DNA from 2 places in the Streptomyces sp. NBC_01474 genome. Region 1 is predicted to be linked to the other one. Evidence: riboswitches for the same ligand, from Rfam matches in the RefSeq annotation. Region 1 holds a riboswitch; the other holds the start of a gene.
What was found. A riboswitch is a leader RNA that binds a small molecule or an ion and turns the genes downstream of it on or off. The one in region 1 is predicted to bind cobalamin.

Region 1 (3,945 bases):
GTCGTTGCGTTCGGGCTCGCCGTGCACCAGGACGTCGAGGCCGGCCTTCTCCTGGAAAGCGATCACCTCCTGGATCTCGGCCCTGACGCGCTCCTCGTACGCGGCCGCGTCGATCCGTCCGGCCCGCAGTCCCGCCCGTGCGGTGCGCAGCTCCGCCGTCTGCGGGAACGAACCGATGGTCGTCGTCGGCAGGAGGGGGAGGCCGAGGCTGCCCCGCTGTGCCGCCGCGCGTTCCGCGTACGGCTGCGCGCGGCGGGCGTCCGCCGCCGTGACCGACGCGGTGCGGGCGCGTACGGCCGGGTCGCGGGTGAGGGCGGACGTGGTCCGGGAGGCCAGGTCCGCGCGGTTGGCGGCGAGTTGGGCCGAGATCGTGTCGGTGCCCTGCGTCAGACCGCGTGCGAGGGTGGCGATCTCGGCGGTCTTCTGGCGGGCGAAGGCGAGCCAGCGCAGGATCTGAGGCTCGATGTCACGCTCGAGAGCCGTGTCGACGGGCACGTGCAGCAGCGAGCAGGAGGCCGCCACGTCGACCCGGTCGGCGAGGCCGAGCAGGGTGCCGAGCGTGGCCAGCGACTTCTCCAGGTCGTCGACCCAGATGTTGCGGCCGTTGACGACCCCCGCGACCAGGCGCTTGCCGGGCAGCCCGCCGACGGCGGCAAGGGCGTCCAGGTTGGCGGCGGCCCTCTCGGTGAAGTCGAGCGCGAGCCCCTCCACCGGCGCCCCGGCCAGGACGGGCAGGGCCTCGCCGAGCCGGTCGAAGTACGAGGCCACCAGCATCTTGGGCCGGTCGGTGAGGGCGCCGAGGTCGCGGTAGGCGCGCCCGGCGGCGTTCAGTTCGGCCGGCGTGCGGTCCTGGACGAGGGCGGGTTCGTCCAGCTGCACCCACTCCGCGCCCGCCTCGCGCAGATCGGCGAGGACTTCGGCGTAGACCGGCAGCAGACGGTCGAGCAGGGTCAGCGGCTCGAAGTCGGCGGCCACCCCGGGCGCGGGCTTGGCCAGCAGCAGATAGGTGACCGGGCCGACGAGCACGGGCCGGGCCTGCAGACCCAGGGCGAGGGCCTCCTTGAGCTCGGCGACCTGCTTGGTGGAGTCGGCCGTGAACACCGTCCCGGGGCCCAACTCCGGCACCAGGTAGTGATAGTTGGTGTCGAACCACTTCGTCATCTCCAGCGGTGCCACGTCCTGCGTGCCGCGCGCCATGGCGAAGTAGCCGTCCAGCGCGTCGGCCTCGACGGCGGAGCGGTGCCGCTCGGGGATCGCGCCGACCATGACGGTGGCGTCCAGGACGTGGTCGTAGAACGAGAAGTCACCGGTGGGGACTTCGCCGATGCCCGCGTCGGCCAGTTCGTGCCAGTTCGCGCGGCGCAGGCCGGCGGCGGTCGAGCGGAGGGTGTCGGCGCCGACACGGCCCTTCCAGTAGCCCTCGATCGCCTTCTTGAGTTCGCGGGCGGGGCCCTGGCGCGGGTAGCCGTGCACGGTGGCCCGTGCTGCCGCGGCTGAGGACTTGGTGGTCACGGAGATCTCCTTCGCGAGATGAATCCCTGAGATCCCGGAGACGGGGCGAGAGCGCGAAGGGTGACACGGACCGGACGGTGCGGGCGCGTACGGCAGGGCACGCGCGCCCGTTCGGTGTGTACGCCGACCCGCCCTCGAGGTCACCGGGATATCCGCGCACGAATGGTTCACGCACGGGCAACGGGCAGGTCTTCGGACTCGCGGGCACGTCCACCCGATGTCGGGCGGACACCTACTGGCCGTCGCTTCCCAGCCCGATCCATCGGGCCAGTGCGTGTGACGGCGGTCGTTCCAGCTCACCGCTGCGGGGCAGTCCCGGATTCCCACCGGGTTCCCTCTTACGACGCTCCCGTCTGGCGGACGGGGCGAACCAGCTGCACCGGTCACCCTACGCACGCGGGACGGTCCGGCGCGAGCCCGCCCCGCACCGCGGACACCGGGCGAGAAGGGGCCGCCGTCTGGATTCGGGTGCCGTGGTAGCTTTCCAAGGCCAGTCGAACTCATGCCCGTCTGCCCCGCATTGCGCGGACTTGGACAGGTATGTGTCAGGGAATCCGGTGCGAATCCGGAGCTGACGCGCAGCGGTGAGGGTGACGGGCGGAGCATCGGCCACTGGACCGCACGCGGCCCGGGAAGGCGCCCCGTCCGCGTGATCCCGAGTCCGAAGACCTGCTGGCAGCCTTCGCGGGCTCCGGTCGGGGCGGCGGGGGAGACCGTGCGACCGGGCTCCGCGCTTGAGCCCTCGACATCGAGGAAGTCCCTGTGCCCTTCGCGCACCCCGTCACACGCCGTGGCTCCGCCCGCCTCATACCCCGTGCCGCGCTCACTCTCGCCGGGATGCTCGTCCTGGCCGCCTGCGGCGGGAGCGGCGAATCCGCCCGCACGCCCGCGGCTCAGGAGAGCACCGCCGGCCATCCCGTCGTACTCGACAACTGCGGTACGCGGGTCGAGGTGAAAGCGGCGCCCGAGCGTGCCGTCTCTCTCGACCAGGGCTCGACCGAGATCATGCTCGCGCTCGGCCTCGGCGACCGCATGGCCGGCACGGGGACCTGGACGGACCCCGTGATGAAGGGACTGGAGAAGGAGAACGCGAAGGTCGAGCGGCTCGCCGACCGTTATCCGTCCTTCGAGAAGGTCCTGGACACCGAACCCGACTTCGTCGCCGCCTCGTTCGGCGCCACGCTGAGCAAGGGCGGAGTGGCGCCACGCGACCAGTTCGCGAAGCTGGGCGTACCGGCGTACCTCTCGCCCTCCGACTGTGTCGGCAAGGACAACAGCGGCGGCGGTGACGGCGCCCGCACCAAGACCCTCGGCATGCAGACCGTCTACGGCGAAATCCGCGACCTCGCCGCCGTCTTCGACGTACGCGAACGGGGCGAGCGGCTCGTCTCCGCACTCAAGGCCCGCGTGAAGAAGGCGACCAGCGGCATCGACGCCTCCCGGACGACCCTCCTGTACTGGTTCGCCAACTCCGACTCCCCCTACATGGCGGGCTGTTGCGGAGCGCCCGGCGTCATCACCCGTGAGGTGGGGGCGAAGAACGTCTTCGACGACACCCGCGACGAATGGCCCCAGATCAGCTGGGAAACGGTCGCCGACCGGGACCCGGATGTCCTCGTCATCGGCGATCTCACGCGCCGCTCGCAGACCGCCGAATCCGCCGCGAAGAAGATCGAGTTCCTCGAGTCCAACGCCGTGACCAAGAACATGACAGCCGTGAAGAAGAAGCGGTACGTGCTGCTCAGCGGGCAGGCCATGAACCCGACGATCCGAACGGTGGAGGGTGTGGAGCAAGTCGCCGCGAAACTGCGGGCGTTCGGCCTCGCCGGATGAGCGTGGAAGCGCCGGCCCCACCCCCCGGGGCGCCCCCTGAGGCGGTGCCGTCATCCGCCACCGGGAAGCGGCTTCATGCGGTGCGTGGCGTGCTCGCCTGGCCATCCGGTTTCGCGGTGCTCATCGTGTCCGTCGCCCTGGCCATCACCATCGGCCCGGCCGACATCGGGATGACCGATGTCTGGTCGGCCGTGGCCGCCCACCTCGGCCTGGGCGAACCGCAGTTGACCCCCATCCGCGACGGCATCGTGTGGAACCTGCGGCTGCCGCGCACGCTGCTGGCCGCCGTGTGCGGCGCGGGGCTCGCGGTGTGCGGCGCCGTGATGCAGTCGCTGCTGCGCAATCCGCTCGCCGACCCCTTCGTCCTGGGCGTCTCCTCCGGCGCCTCGACCGGCGCGGTCCTGGTCGTCGTACTCGGCGTCGGCGGCGGCGCCCTGTCGGTCTCGGGCGGCGCCTTCCTCGGCGCGGTCGTCTCCTTCGCGCTGGTACTGGTGCTCAGCCAGGCTCTCGGCGGCTCCACCGACCGTGTGGTGCTGTCCGGGGTGGCCGCCATGCAACTGTTCTCCGCGCTCACCTCCGTCGTCGTACTGACCGCGGCGG
Region 2 (3,945 bases), 7.3 Mb from region 1:
CTCGTCCGTACGTCCCGCGCCTACGAGGCCCCGTACGCGTCGATGGTGGCCGGCTACCGGGTGGGCCCCGACTACATCGAGGCTCATCGTGTCTTCGTCGCAGTCGGCGCCGACGACCTGGTGCTCGGGTTCTACGCGCTCACGCTCGTACCGCCGGAGCTCGACCTGATGTTCGTCGCCGACGCGGCGCAGGGGCTCGGCATCGGGCGGCTGCTGGTCGCCCACATGAAGGACGAGGCGCGCGCCGCCGGTCTCACCTCGGTCCGCGTGGTCTCGCACCCGCCCGCCGAGGGCTTCTACCGCAGCACGGGAGCCGTCCGCACCGGCACGGCGGCCGCCGATCCGCCCGCCGTGATGTGGGACAGGCCCGAATTGGAGTTCCCGATCGGCTGACGCGCCGGTACTCCCGGGCGCACACTCGGGGTGGACGAGGAGGCCGGCTTGGACAACGAGGTCCGACACACCGACGCAGCCCACGGCACCGACGCGCTCCACGCGTTCGACGTCACCGTGGAGATCCCCCAAGGCTCCCGCAACAAGTACGAGATGGACCATTCCGTCGGCCGGATAAGGCTCGACCGGATGCTGTTCACCTCCACCCAGTACCCGGCGGACTACGGATACATCGTGGGCACCCTCGGGCGCGACGGCGATCCGCTCGACGCACTCGTCCTGGTGGGCGATCCGACGTTCCCCGGCTGCACCGTCGAATGCCGGGCGATCGGCATGTTCGTGATGCGGGACGAGAAGGGCATGGACGAGAAAGTCCTCTGCGTGCCCGCGCACGATCCGCGCCACACCTCCGTGCAGGACATCGAGGACATCCCCGAGTTCGACCGTCTGGAGATCACGCACTTCTTCGAGGTCTACAAGGACCTGGAGCCCGGCAAGTCGGTCGAGGGCTCGCACTGGGAGGGCCGCGACCTCACGTACGCGGAGATCGCCGCCGCGCGCCGCCGGGCCGCCGCCCGACGGGACTGAAACCGGCCATGACGGCGCGCACGTGTCAGTGCGCGCCGTCCGTCGCGCACTGCTCGAGCAGATCCGCGGTCGCCGCGTCGACGACGCGGTAGCGCACGATCCTGCCCTCCTTCTCCCCCTCGACCACGCCGGCCGCGCGCAGCAGCCGCAGCGCCTGCGAGACCGCCGGGTCATTCATGCCCGTGGCCACGGCGAGATCCGACACGGCCAGCGGCCCCGCCCGGTACAGCGCGAGCAGCAGCGCGAGGCGCCGGGGATCGGCGAGCAGGGAGAACCGGTCGGCCCAGGCACGGACATGCCCTGGCTCACCGATGGCGGCGATGGCCTCGCAGACCCGGTGGCCGTCGATCGTGCGGCGGTCGGCGCGCTCGGCAGGGACGAGATGCATGACGCCATCCTCGCAGCCGCCGATGTGATCTTGAATACCCGCGCACACCTATGCAGCTGTGCAGCCTTGCAGGCGTCGCCGACCGGCCTCTACTGTGGGCGGGCCGTGGCGCTCGGGAATTCGGTGACGGTCCCTCAAAGGACCCAGACCGAAGCGGCCCTCGCCACTGTGATCGGGCCCCGGGTCCCTCGGCAACGAGACGACTCGGGACGCCTCGCCCCACCACGCCACTGGCTGCCGCGCGCAGCTGGGAAGGCAGGGGCGGACGCGGACACCCGTCAGCCAGGAGACCGGCCACGGCATCTCACGAAGTGATTCCACGAGGTGTTGGAGCGTGACCGCATGACCCTGCCCGTAAAGCCCCCGGAGACCGGACGCGACGCGTTCCACTGGCGGCGCGAGGACACCGTCCGCACCGCCGGGCTCCTGGCGGTGATAGCCGCACTCCATGTCGTCGCGTTCGGCGTGCTGTTCCTGCTCGTCGTGCCGGAGCACTACGAGGTGGGGTCGAAGGCCTTCGGCATCGGCCTCGGCGTCACCGCGTACACCCTGGGCATGCGGCACGCGTTCGACGCGGACCACATCGCCGCGATCGACAACACGACCCGGAAGCTGATGGCCGACGGCAAGCGCCCGGTGTCGGTGGGGTTCTGGTTCGCGCTCGGCCACTCCAGCGTGGTGGTCGTGCTCGCCGCGCTGATCGCCGGGGGCACCCAGCTCGCCGGGCGGATCATGAACGAGGGCTCCGCCACCCATCAGACGCTCGGCGTCATGGGCACCACCATCTCCGGGTCCTTCCTCTACCTCATCGCGGCGCTCAACCTCGTCGCCCTGGTGGGGATCCTGCGGGTGTTCCGGGCGATGCGCGCGGGCTCGTACGACGAGGCGGAGCTCGAACAGCACCTGGATTCACGGGGGTTCATGAACCGGATCCTCGGCCGGTTCACCAAGTCCATCACCCGGCCTGGCCAGATGTACCCGCTCGGCTTCCTCTTCGGCCTCGGCTTCGACACGGCGACCGAGGTCACGCTGATGGTGATGGCGGGCAGCGGCGCGGCGGCCGGACTGCCCTGGTACGCGATCCTGTGCCTGCCGCTGCTGTTCGCCGCCGGAATGAGTCTGTTCGACACCCTGGACGGGACGTTCATGAACTTCGCGTACCAGTGGGCGTTCTCGAACCCCGTGCGCAAGGTGTTCTACAACCTGGCCATCACCGGCCTCTCGATCGCCGTCGCGTTCCTGATCGGCACCATCGAGCTCGTGGGGGTCCTGCACGACAAGCTCGACCTGCGGGACTCGGTGACCGGCTGGATAGCCGGGCTCGACCTGGACAACGTCGGGTTCATCATCGTGGGTCTGTTCGTCGTCGTCTGGGCGGTGGCCATCGGGTACTGGCGGCTCGCGAAGGTCGAGGAGCGGTGGGCCGTGCGGACCTGATCCGGCGGGCCGCCGGGACCGGGACTCCGTATGGTCGTGCGGGTGAGTGAAGCCAGCGTTCCACCGGCGGAGCCCGCGCCCGTACCACGCAGGTCCGCCCTCCCCGCGGCCCTCACGGTCCTCACGGTCGTGAGCGGCTTCGTCGACGCGGTCAGCTATCTGGGCCTCGGCCGCGTCTTCGCGGCGAACATGACCGGCAACGTCATCATCATCGGCTTCGCCGCGGCGGGCGCTCCCGGGTTCTCCGTCCTCGGGTCGGTCACCTCCCTCGGCGCGTTCCTCGCGGGGGCCGTGTGCGCCGGGCGGCTGACCGGAGTGTTCGCCGGGCGGGCGCGGGCGACCTGGGTGCGGTCGGTGTTCGTCACCGAGGCGGTCCTGCTCGCCGTGGCGACGGCCGTCGCGTTCGCGTGGCCGGGCGGGGCGACGTACACGCTCATCGCCGTCCTCGCATGGGCGATGGGGCTACGCAACGCGACCGTCCGCAAACTCGGGGTCCCGGACATGACCACGACGGTCCTCACGATGACGCTGACCGGGTTCGCCTCGGAGTCCTCGCTCGCGGGCGGCACCGCTCCGCGGACGGGGCGGCGGATCGCCTCCGTGGTGGCGATGCTCGCGGGCGCCACGCTCGGCGCTCTGCTCGTGCTGCACCACGGTCTCGGCTGGCCGCTCCTCGTCGGCACCCTGCTCGTGGCGGCCGCCGCGGCCGGATATCGCGAGCCGGCCTCCGACGCGGACGACATCCGATCGGCCTAACCCTGCGGGCGCCGTCCGCCCGGGCTCACTAGCGTCCTGACCAGGACCGCAGCTCCCTCTGCCGCTGCGGCACAGGGACCGGAGACGCCTCATGTTCTGCCCGATAGCCACCGTCATCACGACGACCGCCTGCCTCACCGCGCTCGCGCCCGGGACCGCAGCCGCACAGCACCCCGTCGCAGCGCCCGCCTCGCTGACCGCACCCGACGCGGTGGGCCGGGTCGGCTCGGTGGGCCGGACGGACCCCTTGAGCCCCTCCGACGACGGGCCTCTCGACCGGGGCTCGGACGACGGGACCCGTGACCGGGGCTCGGCGGACGGAACCCGTGACCGGGGCTCGGCGAACGGCGACTCCTACGCGGAGGCACGCCTGTCGCCGTCCA

Region 2: another riboswitch for cobalamin. It lies ahead of OG758_RS40345 (HoxN/HupN/NixA family nickel/cobalt transporter); the one in region 1 lies ahead of OG758_RS07075 (ABC transporter substrate-binding protein).

Annotation. Positions count from the first base shown of each region.
Region 1 is NZ_CP109449.1:1,481,619-1,485,563, reverse strand. It holds gene metE (5-methyltetrahydropteroyltriglutamate--homocysteine S-methyltransferase) at 1-1,512, opposite strand, end outside; cobalamin riboswitch at 1,679-1,902, opposite strand; cobalamin riboswitch at 2,006-2,203, shown strand; gene OG758_RS07075 (ABC transporter substrate-binding protein) at 2,350-3,345, shown strand; gene OG758_RS07070 (FecCD family ABC transporter permease) at 3,342-3,945, shown strand, end outside.
Region 2 is NZ_CP109449.1:8,826,287-8,830,231, reverse strand. It holds gene OG758_RS40360 (GNAT family N-acetyltransferase) at 1-393, shown strand, start outside; gene OG758_RS40355 (inorganic diphosphatase) at 442-981, shown strand; gene OG758_RS40350 (ArsR/SmtB family transcription factor) at 1,007-1,369, opposite strand; cobalamin riboswitch at 1,459-1,682, shown strand; gene OG758_RS40345 (HoxN/HupN/NixA family nickel/cobalt transporter) at 1,712-2,806, shown strand; gene OG758_RS40340 (YoaK family protein) at 2,849-3,562, shown strand; gene OG758_RS40335 (hypothetical protein) at 3,654-3,945, shown strand, end outside.